DNA from 3 places in the Polaromonas sp. P3_B1 genome. Region 1 is predicted to be linked to each of the others. Evidence: predicted binding sites of a transcription regulator. Region 1 holds the regulator's gene; each other region holds the start of a gene.
The links. Region 1 encodes sigma-54, which starts transcription at its own class of promoters, with help from an activator protein. Its sites were predicted from a motif close to TGGCANGNAANCTGCTTT; they were not measured.

Region 1 (5,755 bases):
GTCCAGCAGGCCGTCCCACACATGGCCCTGGAAGGGCAAATACTTCTGGAAGGCGAAGCGCCGGTTGATGCCGGGCGCGATATTGCAGGCGATCTGCGCCGCTTCGATGGCGATGGTGCCCGAGCCGCAGCAAGGGTCGTACAGCGGCACACCGTCCTTGCACAGCTGGTCCCAGCCGCTGGCGGCGATCATCGCGGCGGCCAGGGTTTCCTTGAGCGGCGCGTCGCCCTTGTCTGCGCGCCAGCCGCGCTTGAACAGGGGCTCGCCCGAGGTGTCGATGTAAATCGTGACGGTGTCCGTCGTCAGGTGCACGTAGATGCGCACGTCGGGCCAGCGCGTGTCGACGCTGGGCCGCACGTCGTTGAACTTCGCGCGAAAACGATCGGCAATCGCGTCCTTGATCTTCAGCGCCGCGAAGTTCAGGCTGGTCAGCGGGCTGTGCTGGGCGGTGATTTCTACCTTGAAGGTCTGTTGGGGCGTGAACCAGATCTCCCACGCCACATTGGCGGCGGCGTTGTAGAGGTCTTGCTCGCTGCGGTACTGGTTGTGCTGCAGCTCGATGAGCACGCGCTGCGCCAGCCGGCTGTGCAGGTTGAGCTGCAGCGCGTCGCGCCAGGAGGCCTGCAACTGCACGCCGGCGCGCCAGGCCTTGCCCTGGAGGCCGGTGACGCGCTGCACCTCGGCGGCCAGCAGTGTTTCGACACCCGCGGCGCAGGGTAAAAAGAGTTGAAGTTGGTTCATGACTGACTTTGAGGGACGGGGCAGCGCTGCCTGATCGCGGCTAGAGTGATTTGCGTAAATTAGCCGGCGCGATGCGCAGGGCCTCGCGGTACTTGGCCACAGTGCGGCGCGCGCATTCGATGCCTTGCTCCTTGAGCATCTCGGAAATCTGGTTGTCGCTGAGCGGTTTTTTGGTGCTCTCGGAGGAGACAAACTGCTTGATCAGCGCGCGCACCGCCGTGCTGGAGGCGTTGCCGCCGGTTTCGGTGCCCAAGGCGGAGCCGAAGAAATACTTCAGTTCGAAGGTGCCGAAGGGCGTGCCCATGTATTTGGCGGTGGTCACGCGCGAAATTGTGGATTCGTGCAGGCCGAGCTCGTCGGCGATCTCGCGCAGCACCAGCGGGCGCATGGCGAGTTCGCCGTGCGTGAAGAAATTTTTCTGCCGCTCGACGATGGCGCTGCTCACGCGCAGGATGGTGTCAAAGCGCTGCTGGATGTTCTTGATGAACCAGCGCGCCTCCTGCAAGCGCTGCTGCAGCGCCTGGCCGTCCTGGCCTTTGTGCTGCTTGAGGGCGTTGGCGTAGATGTCGTGCACGCGCAGGCGCGGCATCACGTCGCCGTTGAGCGTGACCTTGAAGCCACGGCCCGACTTCACGACGATGACGTCGGGCACGACCAGGTTGCGCTCCACGTTCACGAAGCGGCGCCCGGGCTTGGGGTCGAGCCTGCCAATCACCGCGATCGCCCCCTTGATCGCGGCCTCAGTGAAGCCGCACAGGTAGCTCAGGCGCTTGACGTCGCGCTTGGCCAGCAGTTCCATCGGATGCTTGCACACGGCAATGGCGGCGCGGGTCTCTTCGCAGTCCTTGCAGTCGAGCAATTGCAGGCCCAGGCATTCGGCCAGGTTGCGCGCACCCACGCCGGCCGGCTCCATGTGGTGCAGCAGCTTGAGCGCCATGGCAAAGCGCTGCTCGAGGTCCTCGGCCTGCTCCAGGTCGCCGCCGGCGAGGCCGGCCGCGAGCGAGGCCAGGCTGTCTTCGAGGTAGCCGTCATCGTTGAGCGACTCGATCAGGAAATGCAGGGCCGCGCGGTCTTCCTCAGACAGGCGCAGGCCCAGCGACTGGCGGTGCAGATGGTCTTGCAGCGACTCATGGGCGCCCGCCAGGTCGGAGGCCTCGGCATCGCTTTCTTCATTGTTGTTCTTGCGCGCCGGCGCATCACTGCCCCATTCGCTGTCGTCGGGCGTGGTCTCGACAGTGCCGTCGCCTTCCCAGCTTTCCTCGAGCTTGGGCTCCGCGCTGGGCTCGGCTTCAGCGGCCGTGGAAATACCTGCGTCTTCCGCACCGCCGCCGGCCGTCGATTCCGCAGCCGATTCAAACTCGCGGCTGTCCTGGCTGACCGGCGTGTTGACATGCTCCAGCCCGAACTCCTCGCGCACCGCGGTTTCGTCCGACACCTCGAGAAACGGGTTTTCGTCGAGCATCTGCTCGACCTCCTGGCTCAGCTCCAGCGTCGAGAGCTGCAGCAGCCGTATCGACTGCTGCAGCTGGGGCGTCAGCGCAAGATGCTGCGAGACGCGGAGCGAGAGGCCTTGTTTCAAGGACTCCCCCCCGTTGGATGCTCACTTCGTGTAGCACCCTCCCCCCTACAGGGGGCGGCGCCTGTGGCCTGGCAAAGCCAGTTCCACGGCCCCCGCTTGAAAGACGATGGCAGGCGTGTCAATGTGGCGACGGCACTCTCGGAAGCCCGCACGTTAAGCGCGATGAACAACAAGGGGGAAACCATCTCTACATCTTGAAGTGCTCGCCCAAGTACACGCGGCGCACATCGGCGTTGTTCACGATCTCGGACGGCGTGCCCTGGGCCAGCACATGGCCGTCGCTGATGATGTAGGCGTGGTCGCAGATGCCCAGCGTTTCGCGCACGTTGTGGTCGGTGATCAGCACGCCGATGCCGCGCGACTTCAGGAAGCCGATGATGCGCTGGATTTCGATCACGGCGATGGGGTCGATGCCGGCAAAGGGCTCGTCAAGCAGGATGAAGCGCGGCTGGGTCGCCAGGGCGCGCGCGATCTCGACGCGGCGGCGTTCGCCGCCCGACAGCGCCGGTGCCGGCGAATTGCGCAAATGGTCCACGCGCAGGTCCTGCAGCAGGGCATCCAGGCGCGATTCGATGTCGGCGCGGCCCAGGGGTTTGCCATTCGCGCCCAGCTGCAACTCGAGCACGGCGCGCACGTTTTCTTCGACCGTGAGCTTGCGGAAAATCGAGGCTTCCTGCGGCAGGTAGCTCAGGCCCAGGCGGGCGCGCAAGTGGATCGGCATGTGCTCGACCGACTGGCCGTCGATGGAGATCTCCCCCGCATCGGCGCGCACCAGGCCCACGATCATGTAGAAGGAAGTCGTCTTGCCGGCGCCGTTGGGGCCCAGCAGGCCCACGACCTCGCCTTTTTGCACGGCCACCGAAACATCCTGCACGACCTTGCGGCTGCCGTAGGATTTTTGCAGCCCTTGTGCAACGAGGCGGCTGGGGGTTGCGGCCCGGGCCGCCGAAGTGTCAGTCACCACATCCATCTGTGCAGGTTCTTTCTAGTTCTTTTCATTGCCCAGCGTGGTGCTGGGGCGCAGGGCGGCCGGCGGGGCCGCTGGCACTGCGTTGGGTGCCGAGGCGGCGGCGCGCGGTGACAGCATGGCGCGTACGCGCCCGCTCGGGTTGGTGGCGGTGCGGTTTCCACCGTCCACGGTGAAGACGTCGGTGTTGTTGTCGTAGACGATCACGGAGCCGGTGGTTTCATCCACCAGGGTGGCGCCGTTGTAGCGGCGCACCACGGCGCGCTTGATGAATTTCACCAGGTCGGCGCGGCTGTCGTATTCGATGCGCTCGCCTTCGCCTTCGATGTATTCGTCCACGCCGTCCCGCTTCTTGCGGTAGAAGGCCAGCTTGCCGGGCGCCGCGATGGCCACCGCCTGCTGGTAGCCCTCGGGATCCTGGCTGACGTCGACCTGTGCGCCGCGCACGATGGTGGTGCCTTTGGTGATCACCACGTTACCGGTGAACACGCTGGTCTGCTTCAGGTCGTCATAGCGCAGGGCATCGGCCTCCGCATTCATGGGCTTGTCCCGGTCGGCTTTTTCGGCCCAGGCCGGACACGCCGCCCCCAGCGCCAAAGCGGCCGGCAGGATGAGGGAGTAAAGGGGGTGTTTCATAAGGCACGAATCTTGCTGCTTTGGGTTCGGCCATTGTAGCCATGCAAGCTGTGGGAATGGCTTGCACGGGAATAAAAAGGCCCCCACGCTCTCGCACTTCGTGTCGTCGCGAGGCCTTGCAGGCCGCGGCTCGCGAGACGCTTCGCCTCTGTCGCCCGTCCAAGCCTGCGCAGGCAGGCTTGGAGCCGCGGGCTCCAGCCCCTCGGGGGCCGCCCGCCTGCGGCCCGGCCCTTCGACAGGCTCAGGACAGGCCAAGGCCGGTTCCGCGGCTCATGCTGGTTGAAGAGTTCAGGAGGGTGCGGGAGGTATTTATCAGTGGGGGCCGCGGGACTGGCTTTGCCAGACCGCGGGCGCCCGCCCCCTTGAGGGGGGAACGGACTACACGAAGTGAGTCCGGACGGGGGTGCTACCTTATTTCTTGGTGCGGGACTGGGCGATCAGGTAGTCCGTGACCTGCAGCGCGCGGGGCATGCTTTGCGCGAGGGTGGCCGAGGTGTAGTAGCGCCCGGCAATGCCCAGCGCGGGCACACCGTCAACCTTGTAGATGTCCTGCAGCTGCGTAGCCTTGCGCACCTTGGTGGTGACGGTGAAGGAGTTGTACATCTCGACGAACTTGGCCTTGTCCAGGCCCTGTTTTTCGGCCCAGGTGGCGATGGAGTCGGCGGTGTTGAGCGCGAATTTCTCCACGTGGATGGCGTAAAACACCTTTTTGTGGAGTTCCTCGACCTTGCCCATGGCCTCGAGCACGTAAAAGAGGCGTTGCTGGGGTTCGAAGTCGGGACGGAAAGCCACCGGTACGCGCCGCACGGTCACATCCTTGGGGGCCTGCTTCATCCAGGCTTCAAGCGTCGGCTCAAAGGCATTGCAATGCGGGCAGCTGTACCAGAAGAACTCCACCACCTCGACCTGGCCGGCGGGCACTTCGGTGGGCGCGGGCTTGTCCAGCGACACGTAATCGGCGCCGTCCTTGAAGGCCCTGGCCTGGGCTTGCGCCAGCGTGGGCAGGGCGGCGATGCCACCGAGGCTGGCGACGGCTGCCGAAGCGGCTGAAAACGAAAACTCACGGCGTTGCATCAGATTCTTCTCCTGGTATGACGGAAATGTTGGGTGGGCCGTCCCTGCGGACGGCGGCCTCATGGTGCGGGGCACAGGGGTTTGTACACCCGCGCCGTTAAAAGTTCAGCTTATCGCCTCAATGCTCAGCGCTGCACACGGACCAGCGCCGTTTCGATGGAGTTGTTGTCCAGCCGCTCTTTGGCTTTGTCGGCGTCTTCCTTTTTGTCGAAGGGTCCAAGGCGCACACGGTATACGGTGCGGCCGGCTTGTTCACGCTCGCTGACCTTGGCCTGCATGCCCAGCAGCAACAGCTTGGCGCGCTGCTGTTCGGCGTCTTCAGGCGTGCGGAAGGCGCCGGCCTGGATGAAATAGCTGAAAGGGTCCGCGCTGGGGCTGGACGACAGGCCTTCTACTTTGGCCTTGGCCAAGTCGCCCAGCGGGTCGGCAGCAGGGGCGGGTTTGGCGGCGGCGGTTTTGGCGGGCGCGGAAGCGGCGGCCTTGGGCGCGGCGGGGTCGGGAACGGCGACGCCGTTCGGTTCAGGGGCTGCCGGTGCGGCCGGCGGCTTGGGCTGGTTCTTGCCGGCCAGCGGCGCGTTGGGATTCCAGTCCTTGTTCTTCTTGGCTTCCGCAGCGTCGCTGTCGGGATTGCGTGCCTGGCTCTTGTTCATGAAAGGCACGGGCACCTTGGTGATGTAGACCGCCACGGCGAGCGCGGCGCCCAGGCCGATCAGCGCGCCAATAACCAGACCCAGCAGGGTCCCGCCTCGTTGTGTATT
Region 2 (6,645 bases), on a different contig from region 1:
CGGCCTGCGTGACGATCTCGCGCACGGCGGCGTCGTCGAACTTCGCCTTGTCCAGCCCCTCGATAAAAGCCAATATGGTGTCTATGCGCGCCTGCAGCTCGCCAAATGTGGTTTCCTTGTCCTCGATCTTGGGTACCTCAACGCCGGCCAGCCGGGCCGACACGCTTTTGGCGAAGTCGCTGGCCACCTGCACCTGGCGCAGCAGCGGGAACATGTCGGGGAAAAGGCGCGCCTGCAGCAGCGCGTTGGGGTCGATGTTCTTGGCCGCCGCATGGGCTTCGGCCTTGGCCAGGACGCCCTTCAGGCCGCCCAGCATCTGCTTGAAAACGGGAACAGAGGTGGTGTAGATGCTGCTGGTCATGGAATACTTTCGGTAGATAGGGGAATAGGGATAGGGGATAGCCTGCCGCACCCTGCGCGCGGGCGCCATGCATTCTCGCCGGATTGCAGTTGGCATGCGCAGGGCCGCGCCAATGGCCCGCCATGGCTGCGCGGCCTGCCGCAAAATAGTATGCTGTCATACAATTTTCCGCGCCTCGCCGCCGTCCCCTTAAAGGTCCCGCCATGAACGCCCCACTCCCCAACACCACCCACAGCGCCGTGCAGGCCGCCGACCTCGCCGCCCTGCCGCTGATAGAAAAATGGGTGTCCTTTGCCTCCGTCTCGCGCGACAGCAACCTGCCCCTGCTCGACTGGACGCAGGCGCGGCTCGAAGCGCTGGGCATTGAATGCCGCCGCACCTACGACGACAGCGGCAAGAAGGCCAACCTCTGGGCCACCCTGCCCGCGGAAAACGGCGAAACCAAGCTGGGCGGCCTGGTGCTGTCGGGCCACACCGACGTGGTGCCGGTGGACGGCCAGCCCTGGGACACCGACCCCTTCACCGCGCAGGTCATAGGCGACAAGCTCTACGGCCGCGGCGTGACCGACATGAAGAGCTACGGCGCGACCGCGCTCATGATGGTGCCCGAACTGCTCAAGCGCAAACTCAAGCGCCCGGTGCACCTGGCCTTCAGCTACGACGAGGAAGTCGGCTGCATAGGCGTGCGCCGCCTGATCGCCGACATGGTGGAGCAAGGCTACAAGCCTGCCGGCTGCATCGTGGGCGAACCCACCGGCATGCAGGTGGTGATCGCGCACAAGGGCAAGCATGCCTACAAGACGTCGGTGCGCGGCTTCGAGGCGCATTCCTCGCTCACGCCACTGGGCGTCAACGCGGTGGAGATCGCCTGCGAGTTTGTCGCCCACCTCAAGACCATGCACAAGCGCCTGGTCAAGGAAGGCCCGTTCGATCCGATCTACGACGTGCCGCACACCACCATCCACACCGGCGTGATCGCCGGCGGCACCGCGCTCAACATCATCCCGCGCGACTGCGACGTGACCTGGGAGATACGCCACCACCACATGAATTCGCCGGTCGAATTGTTCAACGAAGCCAAGAGCTTCGCCGACAGCCTCATCCCGGCCATGCAGGCCGTGGCGGCCGATACCGGCATCACGCACAAGCTCAACTCGGTGCTGCCCGGTTTCGCGACCGACGCCGGCAGCGAGATCGCGCAGCTGTGCTTCAAGTGCGCGGACGTCGACGCAAGCTCGGGCGCCGGCAAGGTCTCGTTTGGCACGGAAGCTGCATTGTTTCACCAGGCCGGTGTGCCGACCATCGTGTGCGGCCCCGGCCACATCGCGCAGGCGCACCAGCCCAATGAATGGGTCACGCTCGAGCAACTGGCCTGGTGCGAACGCTTCATGCGCCGCCTGGCCGACGAGATCTGCGTGAACTGAAAACCCGCCCGTAACGTAAAACAAACATCACCAACCGAGGGAAACACTCCATGATGCAACGCCGAAATTTCCTGGGCACCGGCCTGGCCCTGGCCGCGGGCAGCGCCTTCGCCCAGTCCAACACCAAGATCGCACGCATCGTGGTGCCCTTTGCCGCGGGCGGCGTGCAGGACTTGCTGGCGCGCGCCATGTCCACCGAGCTCGGTGCCGCGCTGGGCCAGACCGTCATCATCGAGAACCGCCCCGGCGCGGGCGGCACCGTGGGGACGGGCTACGTCGCAAAGTCGGCGCCCGACAGCGGTGCGATGGTGCTGGGCGCGGCCAGCCACAACATTGCCGGCTCGCTGTACACCAAACTCAGTTACGACCCGCAAAAAGACTTCGCCCCCATGGCGCACATCGGCACGGCCGATTACGTGCTGATGATCCATCCCGACGTGCCCGCCAAGACCGCGGCCGAGTACATACGCTATGCCAAGGCCAACCCCGGCAAGCTCAACTACGCCACCGCCGGCGTGGGCAGCGCCACGCACCTTTCCATGGCCTACTTCAACGGCCTGGCCGGTATCGATGTGGTGCATGTGCCGCTCAAGGCCACGGGCGAGGCGATCAACGAAGTGATCTCGGGCCGCGCGCAGGCCGTGATCGCCGCCAGCATTGGCGCGCTCGCCTTCGCCAAGGACAGCCGCATTCGCCTGATCGGCGTGACCTCGCCCAAGCGTTCCAAATACCTGCCGGACGTGCCCACCATCGCCGAGAGCGGCCTGCCCGGCTACCAGTTCGATTCCTGGTTCGGCCTGCTGGGCCCGGCGGCCACACCGGCGGCCGAGGTCAACCGCGTCAACGCGGCCATGGCCAAGGTGCTCAAGGACCCGGTGGTGCTGGAGCGCCTCGACAAACAGGGCATTGAGCCCCTGGCCATGAGCAATGCCGACTTCGCGAAGCTGCTGGCGAACGACTACAAGCGCATGGCCGAAGTCGTGAAAGCTTCGGGCGCCAAAATCGAGTAAACCGGCCACCACCCGGCCGGGAAAACCGTCACGGGTTAACCCGCATGAACAAGCGGCCACGGTGGCACAACAGGCCGGCCCAAGTGGAATAGACTCCGGTGGGCCGGCAGGTCTCGCAGAGACGAGCTCGCCGGCGAGTGGCACGATTCATGCGTTGTCTGTCGCATGACGAAAGTCGCGCTAGCGCGGTTTTTGTTTCGGGGAGCACGCCAGACGCCTCATCAAGGGCGCAGCTGCTGAAAGTTCTGATTCATGACCTGGTCCCTCATCGCGCGCGATTCATCGGGCGCGTTTGGCGTGGCGGTTGCCAGCAAATTTTTTGCCGTGGGCGCGCTGTGCCCGCACGCCCGCAGCGGCGTGGGCGCCCTGGCCACGCAGGCGCTGGTCAACCCCCTGTATGCCGCGCCGGCGCTGGACGGCCTGGCCTTCGGCCAGTCTCCCGACTACATCATCAAGCGCCTGACCTCGGCCGACGAAGGCCGTGACCACCGCCAGCTGCACCTGATAGGCGCAAACGGCCAGGCCGCCGGCTACACCGGCAGCGCCTGCATAGACTGGTGCGGCCACAGGGCGGGCCTTGGCTATTCGGTCGCCGGCAACATGCTGGCCGGCCCGCAGGTGATTGAAGCCACGGCTCTCGCCTATGAGGCCCATGCCGAACTGCCGTTTGCCGAACGCCTGATCACCGCGCTCGCCGCCGGTGAAGCCGCGGGCGGCGACAAGCGCGGCAAGCAGGCCGCGGCCCTGCTGGTCTTCACCACCGAGGACTACTGCGCGCTGGACATACGCGTGGATGACCACGCCGAACCCCTGCAGGAGTTGCGCCGTCTCTACGACAAAAGCATGGAGCGCTACCAGCCCTTCAGCACCTGCCTGCCCTCGCGGCGCAGCCCGGCCGGCGTCACCGACCGCGCGGTGATCGAGGCCGAGATCACCCGCTTTCACGCCCTGCGCGGCGGAGCCGCCGAATGACGGCTCTGTTGGAAGTGAACGGCCTGCGCACCAGCTTCAAGCTCGAAGGCGGCGGTGAATTCGCCGCGGTGGACGGCATCAGTTTTTCGGTGGAGTCGGGCCGCACGCTGGGCATCGTCGGTGAATCGGGCTGCGGCAAGAGCGTGACCTCGCTGTCCATCATGGGCCTGCTGCCCAAGGGCCAGGGCCGCGTCTCGGCAGGCTCCATACGCTTTGAAGGCACCGACCTGGCGACGCTGGGGCCGGACGCCATGCGCGCGCTGCGCGGCAACCGCATGGCCATGATCTTCCAGGAGCCCATGACCTCGCTGAACCCGGCCTTCACGATTGGCGACCAGCTCATCGAGGGCATACGCTGCCACCGGGACATCAGCGCGGCCGAGGCCAGGACCCACGCCATCGACATGCTGCGCCGCGTGCGCATCCCTTCACCCAAGCAGCGCATCGACGAATACCCGCACAAGCTCTCGGGCGGCATGCGCCAGCGCGTGATGATCGCCATGGCCCTGGCCTGCGAGCCGCAGCTGCTGATCGCCGACGAACCGACCACCGCGCTGGACGTCACCATCCAGGCGCAGGTACTGGACCTGATGCGCACGCTGCGCGAGGAGACCGGCACCGCCATCATCCTGATCACCCACGACCTGGGCGTGATCGCCGAGCTGGCCGACGACGTCGCCGTGATGTATTCCGGCAGGATCGTGGAGCGCGCGCCCGTGGCCCGGCTGTTCGCCGAACCGCAACACCCCTACACCATAGGGCTGCTCGGTTCCATCCCCAAGCTGCACCTGGCGCAGGAGCGGCTCAACGCGATCGAAGGCCAGGTGCCCACGCCCATGACACGCATGGACGGTTGCCGCTTCGCGCCGCGCTGCCCCTTCGCCGTCGACAAATGTTTGCAGGAGGTGCCGCCTTTGATGGACATGGGTGAAGGCCACGAGGCCGCCTGCTGGCGCGCGCCGCTGGATGCGGACACGTCAACCCGGCGCGGCACGAATGCCATGCCCAGTGAGGTGATGCCGTGAGCGCGCTGCTGAAAGTCGAAAACCTGGTCAAGCATTTCCCGGTGCGCCCGCACCTGTTCAGCCGCTCCAAAGCGCTTGTGCATGCGGTAGACGGGCTGAACTTCGAGCTGAACGCCGGCGAGACCATGGCGCTGGTGGGCGAGTCGGGCTGCGGCAAGTCCACCGTGGGCCGGCTGGTGCTGCGGCTGCTGGACGCGACCTCGGGCCAGGTCTGGTTTGACGGCGAGGACCTGATGGCGCTGCCGGCCGGCCGCCTGCGCGCCAAACGCCGCGAGCTGCAGATGATTTTCCAGGATCCGTATTCCTCGCTGAACCCGCGCATGACGGTGGAGCAGGCCCTGGCCGAGCCGCTGGCCCTGCACGGCCTGGCGCGTGGGCGGCACCGCGAGCGCGCCGCCGAGCTGCTGGACCTGGTGGGCCTGGCGCCGCAATACCTGCAGCGCTACCCGCATGAATTTTCCGGCGGGCAGCGCCAGCGCATAGGCATTGCGCGCGCGCTGGCGGTCGAGCCGCGGCTCATCGTCTGCGATGAGGCGGTGTCGGCGCTGGACGTGTCCATCCAGGCGCAGGTGGTCAACCTGCTGCAGGACTTGCAGCGGCGCCTGGGCCTGGCTTATGTGTTCATCGCGCACGACCTCGCGGTGGTCAAGCACATCGCCTCGCACGTCGCGGTGATGTACCTCGGTCAGATCGTCGAATACGCCGACAAGCAAAGCCTGTTCGCGCAGCCGCGCCATCCGTATACACAGGCCCTGCTGTCGGCGATCCCGGTACCCGAACCCGGCCTCAAGCGCGAGCGCACGCTGCTGCAGGGCGACGTGCCCAACCCCATCACCCCGCCCTCGGGCTGCCGCTTCAGGACGCGCTGCCCGCATGCGCGCGAGCGCTGCGCCGAGGAGGTGCCGGCGCTGCGTTCGCAAGGCGGCCACGCCGTGGCCTGCCATTTCTGGGAAGAGATCAAGGCGCCGGCCGGCATCACGGGCGGCACCGCAGTGAACGAGAGGCTGCTCCGGCTCCAGGCGGCTTTTCATGCGCAAGCGGCCTGATGGAGACCATGATGCTCACCACCACGCCGGCGCAAGGCAGCCCATCAAGCAAACCATCATCGCAACCGACAACCGTGAAGGAACAACCATGAGCAAGAAAATCCTGCTGAGCCTGGCGCTGGCCGCCACCGCCTGCGTGGCGCAGGCCCAAACCCTGCGCATAGGCCTGGCCGAAGACCCGGACGTGCTGGACCCGACGCTGGCGCGCAGCTTCGTGAGCCGCATTGTGTTTTCCTCGCTGTGCGACAAGCTGGTCGACATCGATGAAAAGCTCAACATCGTGCCGCAGCTGGCCACCTCCTACCAGTGGGCGGCCGACAACAAATCGCTCACCATGAAACTGCGCAGCGGCGTGACTTTCCATGACGGCGAGAAGTTTGATGCCGCCGCCGTGAAGTTCAACATAGACCGCCACAAAAACCTCGCGGGCTCGAATCGCCGCGGCGAACTCGCGCCCGTCACCACGGTGGACGTCATCGACGACCTCACCGTGAAGATCAACCTCAGCGCGCCTTTCTCGCCACTGCTGACGGTGCTGGCCGACCGCGCCGGCATGATGGTTTCGCCCAAGGCCGCGCAGGCAGCGCCCACCAACTTCGGCACCAGGCCGGTATGCTCGGGCCCCTTCAAATTCACCGAACGCGTGGCGCAGGACCGCATCGTGCTGGAGCGCTACGCCGGCTACTGGGACAAGGCCAACATCCACTTCGACAAGGTCGTGTTCCAGCCCATCGTGGACGCCACCGTGCGCCTGGCCAACCTGCGCTCCGGCCAGCTGGACTTCATCGAGCGCGTGGCGCCGTCCGA
Region 3 (6,645 bases), on a different contig from region 1:
AGCAGCATGAGCGCCAGCGGCACGACCCAGATAAAGCCGATGTACTTGAAGCCGGCCGCGCCTACCACGCCACCAGCGATGAACATCGCCAGCAAGGTGCCGAACAGCCGCAGCTTGATGCGATTGGCGCGCACGCGCGATTCGAGCGGGCTGGCTGTGCGGTTCCAGTAAAACATTTTGCCGAGCTCTATGCCCAGGTCGGTGATCACGCCGGTCATGTGGGTGGTGCGAATCTGCGATGACGAGATTTTGCTGACCAGCGCGTTCTGCAGGCCCATGGTGAAGGCCAGCACCAGCACGGTCAGCGGCACGGCGAAAGGGGTCTGGCGGTTCAGCGTCGCGCCCAGCAGACCGAACAGCAGCATCAGCACAGCCTCCAGCAGCAGGGGCAGCGCGTATTCGCTGCGCAGGTGGTGCTGGCGCGCCCAGTTCACCAGCACGGCGGTCACGGCGGCGCCGGCGGTAAAGGCCAGCAGCGCCCCGACGGCGCCCAACACCAGCGTCATATTGCCCAGGACCATGTTGTCGGCCAGCAGCGAGGCGAAGCCCGTCATGTGCGAGGTGTACATGCCGACCACCAGAAAACCGCCGGCATTGATGGCGCCGGCGTTAAAGGCCAGCAAGCCGCCCAGCAGGCGGTTTATATAGGGCGTGCGGTGCTGCCCGGTCAGGTGGCGAAGGCGTCGCATGGCTTGCTTACCAATCCGCGTACATGCGGCCCGGATTGAACACGCCGGCCGGGTCGAACTGCTTTTTGAGTTCGCGGTGTATGCGGTCCAGCGGCGGCTTGAGTGCGGAGAACACCGGCACGGATTTGCCGGCTGAGCGGAACAACGTGGCATGGCCATTGGCCTGGGCCGCCGCTTCGCGCAGCAACGCCGCATCGCCATCGGGCCGCTTGAGCCAGCGCTGGGCGCCGCCCCACTCCACCAGCGTCTCGCCTAGGTTAAGCGGCGGCGCCGTGTCGGGCAGGCTGAGCCGCCATAACGACTCATCGCCTCGCAAGGCAAAGAAGGGCTGGGCCTGCTCGCGCAGCGCAGTCCAATGGCGGGCTGCGTCGCTGTCCAAAGCTTCTCCGCCCATGGATTTTTGCGCGGCGGCGACAGCGGCTTTCGCCCCGCGCAGCCGCACCCACAAGCGGCCTTCCCGCCAGCAGGAGGCATTGACAGGCAAAGGCATGGCGCCCCAGCGGCTGAGCTGTTGCAGGGCGGCGGCTTCGTCGAGCTCAAACACCAGTGTGGCCTCTTGCGGCGCGACCGGCAGGACTTTGAGCGAGACCTCCAGCAGCACGCCCAACGTGCCCAACGAGCCGGCCATCAGGCGCGAGACGTCGTAGCCGGCCACATTCTTCATGACCTGGCCGCCGAAGACCAGGCGCTCGCCCTTGCCGTTGAGCAGCACCACGCCCAGCATGTAGTCGCGCACGGCGCCCACGCTGGCGCGTGCCGGGCCGCTCAGCCCGCTGGCGACCATGCCGCCCACGGTGGCCTGCGCGCCCGAGGCACCGAAATGCGGTGGCTCAAAGGGCAGGCATTGGCCTTGCGCGGCCAGCAACGCTTCGAGTTCGGCCAGCGGGGTGCCGGCACGCGCGGTGACCACCAGTTCGCTGGGCTCATAACTCGTGATGCCGCTGTGCGGCCGGATGTCGAGGATGTTGCCCGCCAGGGCCTGGCCGTAAAAGTCCTTGCTGCCGCCTCCGCGCAAGCGCAGCGGCGTGCGCGCGGAGGCTGCGGCGCGCACTTGCTCAGCCAGCGCGGCGCTGATATCGGTGTCTGGGGTCATTGCCGCCATGGTAAGCGGCGGGCACCGGTGGCGGTTTGATTTTTTTGAACGCGGCCTGTTCGATTTTTTCGGGGGGCCGCGCCGGCCGCATCAGTCCTGGAAGAAGTTCACCGGCAAACCGGGTACTTCGACCTGCATGGAAAACACGCAGCCCGAGTCGGGATAGTCCTGCAATTCCTGCGCGGGCCGGTTGTAGCGCGCGGTCGTCAGGTACAGGGTTTTGAGGTCGTCGCCGCCAAAGCAGGGCATGGTGGGGCAGCGCGCCGGCACGGCAAACTCGGCCAGCAGCGCCCCGCCAGGTGAGAGCTTGAGCATGCGCCCGCCTTCAAACATGGCGACGTAGTAGTTGCCTTCGCTATCCACCGCCGCGCCGTCGGGCCGGCCGCCGTAGCCGGCCATGCCGGGCTGCCAGCCTTCGGGCTTGCCGGGCCACTGGGCGAACACGCGGGGCTCGCTCATGGTGTTGCTTTCGCCGTCCCAGTTCCAGGCGCGGATGATGTGGCGCGGCGTGTCGGACCAGTAAACCGTGGCGGCATCGGGCGACCAGGCCAGGCCGTTGGCGATGATGGCATCGCCCGCCTTGCGCTCGACCACAGGGGCGCGGCCGCCGCGGCAATCCAGCGAAAACAGCTCGGCCGTGGACTTGTCGCGCGGCTCGTACATGGTGCCGGCCCAGAAGCGCCCCAGTGGGTCGGCCTTGCCGTCGTTAAAGCGTGTGGTCGCCGTGTCGTGGTCGGCCCGCATGAGCTGGCGCAATTCACCGCCCCACTCTTTCGCGCGGTAAATGCCGTCGCGCAGCGCGACCACCAGGCCCCCGCTGCGCGCTGGCGCGATGCTGCCGGGCTCCGAAGGCATGGCCCAGCTCTGGACCGTGCCCATGAAGACATTGCAGCGGTGCAGCTGCCGGCCGGGGATGTCTATCCAGTACAGCAGCTGCTCGTCGGGATGCCAGAACGGCGATTCGCCGAGGCCGCTGGGCGGTGCAGCAAGGGTTTGCCAGGTCATGACGGTGCCTTCATATCAACAGGGACAGGGTGTGAGTGAACAGCCGCCACTTTAACGCGCAAAAAAAACAGCCCACCGGTTTGCACCGGCGGGCTGAACATCCAAAGGAGACTCTCAGTAAATTCTTGATGGGACAGGGCCGCCCTGGGGCAGCCCAGCCCGCCGCATCAGCGGTTGTAAGCAGTTTCGCCGTGGGACGTGATGTCCAGGCCTTCGCGCTCGTCTTCTTCGCTGACACGCAGGCCGATGGTCAGGTCCACCACCTTGTAGGCGATGAAGGAAACCACGCCGGACCAGACGATGGTGATCAGCACGGCCTTGGCCTGGATCCAGACCTGGCCGGCAATGGTGTATGCGTCAGGCGTCACGGCCGTGGCGGTCACCCAGTCACCCACGAAGCTTGGGCCACCCAGTGCGGGCGAGTTGAAGACGCCGGTGAGCAATGCGCCCAGGATACCGCCCACGCCGTGCACGCCGAACACGTCCAGCGAGTCGTCGGCACCCAGCAGTTTCTTCAGGCCGTTCACACCCCAGAGGCAGGCGAAGCCGGCAACCAGGCCGATGACCAGGCCGCCGCCGATGCCGACGTTGCCGGCTGCGGGGGTGATGGCCACCAGGCCGGCGACGGCGCCGGAGGCGGCACCCAGCATCGAAGCCTTGCCGCGCATCAGCGCTTCACCGACGCACCAGGCCAGCACGGCGGCAGCGGTGGCGCCCAGCGTGTTGATAAAGGCCAGGGCGGCGAAGCCGTTGGCTTCCAGGGCGGAGCCGGCGTTGAAGCCGAACCAGCCCACCCACAGCAGTGCGGAGCCGACCATGGTCAGGGTCAGGCTGTGAGGCGCCATGGCTTCCTTGCCGTAGCCGATGCGCTTGCCGATGCAGAAGGCGCCGACCAGGCCGGCGACAGCGGCGTTGATGTGCACCACGGTACCGCCCGCGAAGTCCAGGGCGCCCATCTGCCAGATGTAGCCGCCCTTGCCGTTCATCGCGTCGACCACTTCCTTGCCGGTGTAGGCGTCAGGGCCCATCCAGAACCAGACCATGTGGGCGATAGGCGCATAGCTGAAGGTGAACCAGATGGCCATGAACAGCAGCACGGCGGAGAACTTGATGCGTTCGGCGAAGGCGCCGACGATCAGCGCGCAGGTAATGCCGGCGAAGGTGGCCTGGAAGGCGGCGAACACGATCTCGGGGATCACGACACCCTTGCTGAAGGTCGCGCCATTGGCGAAGGTGCCCGCGACGTTGTCCCAGATGCCCTTCATGAAGAGCCGGTCGAAGCCGCCGAAGAAGGCATTGCCCTCGGTAAACGCCAGGCTGTAGCCGTAGATGAACCACAGCACGACGATCATCGAGAAGGTGACCATGACCTGCATCAACACGGACAGCATGTTCTTGCTGCGGACCAGGCCGCCGTAGAACAGTGCCAGGCCGGGCACGGTCATCATGATGACCAGCAGCGTGGAGACCATCATCCAGGCGGTGTCACCCTTGTTGGGAACCGGTGCGGGGGCTGCCGACGCGGCGGCTGCAGGTGCGGAAGCGGCGGCGGCCGGGGCAGCCGCGGAGGCTGCGGGCGCGGCGGCCGAAGCAGCCGCTTCAGCCGGTTTGGCTTCTGACGCCGAAGCGGCGGGCGCGGCGGCCGGGGCCTGCGCCATGACGGCGCCGGTCGTCAACAGACTCAATCCCAATACCAGGGAAGCAAGTAGTTTTTTCATGTCGATGTTCTCTTTATATGGCTGTTAGATAGAGGCGCCTTACAGCGCTTCCTTGCCCGTTTCACCGGTCCGGATGCGTACAACCTGCTCGAGGTTGTAAACAAAAACCTTGCCGTCGCCGATCTTGCCGGTGCGGGCGGCGCCCTCAACCGCCTCGATCACGCGGTCCACCAGGTCATCGGAAACAGCCGCTTCGATCTTCACTTTGGGCAGGAAGTCGACGACATATTCCGCGCCGCGGTACAGCTCGGTGTGCCCTTTCTGGCGGCCGAAGCCCTTGACTTCAGTGACGGTGATGCCTTGCACGCCAATGCCGGACAGCGCTTCCCGCACTTCGTCCAGCTTGAACGGTTTGATGATGGCCGTTACGAGTTTCATGTTCAGGTTCCTCAAGGATGAATAAAGAAGCGGCCCCTCGGTGCACCGCTCCAGTTGCTCTACGGGTTCTTGTGAACGCTGGGGTCAGCGCTCCGGTTCTCGGACTTCGACGATTGCGGGAAAAGGGCCCCATTGCTGGATCCCACGGAGTGTTCGTAGCACGTAACGTGCCAAAGAGCCCTCCCTTGTCGGGGGCAAGTCCGCCGGTTTCCCGCTTGCCGCGTTGAACCCTGGGATCCATAAAAACACGATAAGCACCATATTGGGGCGTTCATCACGCACAACTTTGGAGCATCACCAGGGAGTTGATTTCATGAGCTTGTCTTTAGTGCACAGCCGCGCCTTGTTGGGGCTGGAGGCGCGGCCTGTCTGCGTCGAAGTGCATCTGGCCAACGGCCTGCCCAGTTTCACGCTGGTGGGCCTGGCCGAAACCGAGGTGAAGGAGGCGCGCGAACGCGTGCGCTCCGCCATCCAGAACACCGGGCTGGAGTTCCCGGCCAATAAAAGAATCACCGTCAACCTCGCGCCGGCCGACCTGCCCAAGGATTCCGGCCGTTTCGACCTGCCGATCGCCCTGGGCATCCTGGCCGCCAGCGGCCAGGTCGATGCCCGCAAGCTGGAAGGCTATGAATTCGCCGGCGAACTCTCCCTGGGCGGTGATCTGCGGCCGGTGCGCGGCGCGCTGGCCATGAGCCTGGCGCTGGCCCGCCCCGGGGCCGGCGCCGCAAAGCTTCCCAAATTGGTGCTGCCCGAGGCCAGCGCCCAGGAGGCAGCACTGGTCCCCGGCGCGGAGATATTCCGGGCTGTGCACCTGCTCGACGTGGTCAGGCAGTTCCTGCCGGGAGACACCCCGGCCGAAGCGCTCGATGGCTGGTCGCGGGTGGAGCCGGCGGCGCCGCCCGCGCAATCGGCCTACCCGGACCTGGCCGACGTGAAAGGCCAGGCTGCGGCGAGACGAGCGCTGGAAATCGCGGCCGCCGGGGGCCACAGCGTGCTGATGATGGGCGCGCCCGGCTCCGGCAAATCCATGCTGGCGCAGCGCTTTGCCGGTTTGCTGCCGGCGATGACCACCGAGGAGGCGCTGGAAAGCGCGGCGGTGGCCTCGCTGGGCGGGCGCTTTTCGCTCGATAAATGGGCGGTGCGCCCGACCTGTGCGCCGCACCATACCGCCAGTGCCGTGGCCCTGGTGGGCGGCGGTTCGCCGCCGCGGCCCGGCGAAATCTCGCTGGCGCATCAGGGCGTGCTGTTCCTCGATGAGTTGCCCGAATTCCCGCGCGCGGCACTGGAGGCCCTGCGCGAGCCGCTGGAGTCCGGCAGCATCACCATCTCGCGGGCCGCGCAGCGCGCCGAGTTTCCGGCCCGCTTCCAGCTGGTCGCGGCCATGAACCCCTGCCCCTGCGGCTACCTCGGCTCCAGCCTGCGGGCCTGCCGCTGCTCGCCGGAGCAGGTATCGCGCTACCAGGGCAAGCTCAGCGGCCCGCTGCTGGACCGCATCGACCTGCATGTGGAGGTCGGCGCACTGGCGGCCGAGGAACTGGTGAACGCGCCGCCCGGCGAGGCCACGTCGGACATCCGCCAGCGCGTCGTCGCGGCGCGTGATCGCGCCATGGCCCGGCAAGGCAGCACCAACCAGGCGCTGGCAGGCCAGGCCATAGACGCGCAATGCCAGCTCGATGATGCGGGCGCGAAGTTCCTCAACACCGCCGCCGCCCGCCTGGGCTGGTCGGGGCGCAGCATCCACCGCTGCCTGAAAGTGGCCAGG

Region 2: AC1DXS_RS20980 (DUF1028 domain-containing protein) is a predicted target of sigma-54. The motif match lies at 2,934-2,951, and genes of this name have one in related genera.
Region 3: glnK (P-II family nitrogen regulator) is a predicted target of sigma-54. The motif match lies at 5,039-5,056, and genes of this name have one in related genera.

What each region holds. Positions count from the first base shown of each region.
Region 1 is NZ_JBFUGK010000001.1:140,547-146,301, forward strand. It holds gene AC1DXS_RS00630 (THUMP domain-containing class I SAM-dependent RNA methyltransferase) at 1-741, opposite strand, end outside; gene AC1DXS_RS00635 (RNA polymerase factor sigma-54) at 782-2,320, opposite strand; gene lptB (LPS export ABC transporter ATP-binding protein) at 2,508-3,290, opposite strand; gene lptA (lipopolysaccharide transport periplasmic protein LptA) at 3,306-3,923, opposite strand; gene AC1DXS_RS00650 (thiol:disulfide interchange protein DsbA/DsbL) at 4,335-4,997, opposite strand; gene AC1DXS_RS00655 (SPOR domain-containing protein) at 5,123-5,755, opposite strand, start outside.
Region 2 is NZ_JBFUGK010000043.1:23,917-30,561, reverse strand. It holds gene AC1DXS_RS20995 (DUF1993 domain-containing protein) at 1-361, opposite strand, end outside; gene argE (acetylornithine deacetylase) at 565-1,785, shown strand; gene AC1DXS_RS20985 (tripartite tricarboxylate transporter substrate binding protein) at 1,836-2,795, shown strand; gene AC1DXS_RS20980 (DUF1028 domain-containing protein) at 3,048-3,767, shown strand; gene AC1DXS_RS20975 (ABC transporter ATP-binding protein) at 3,764-4,792, shown strand; gene AC1DXS_RS20970 (ABC transporter ATP-binding protein) at 4,789-5,838, shown strand; gene AC1DXS_RS20965 (ABC transporter substrate-binding protein) at 5,927-6,645, shown strand, end outside.
Region 3 is NZ_JBFUGK010000003.1:81,290-87,934, forward strand. It holds gene AC1DXS_RS02865 (YoaK family protein) at 1-689, opposite strand, end outside; gene glcE (glycolate oxidase subunit GlcE) at 697-1,791, opposite strand; gene AC1DXS_RS02875 (SMP-30/gluconolactonase/LRE family protein) at 1,873-2,787, opposite strand; gene AC1DXS_RS02880 (ammonium transporter) at 2,955-4,505, opposite strand; gene glnK (P-II family nitrogen regulator) at 4,545-4,883, opposite strand; gene AC1DXS_RS02890 (YifB family Mg chelatase-like AAA ATPase) at 5,197-6,645, shown strand, end outside.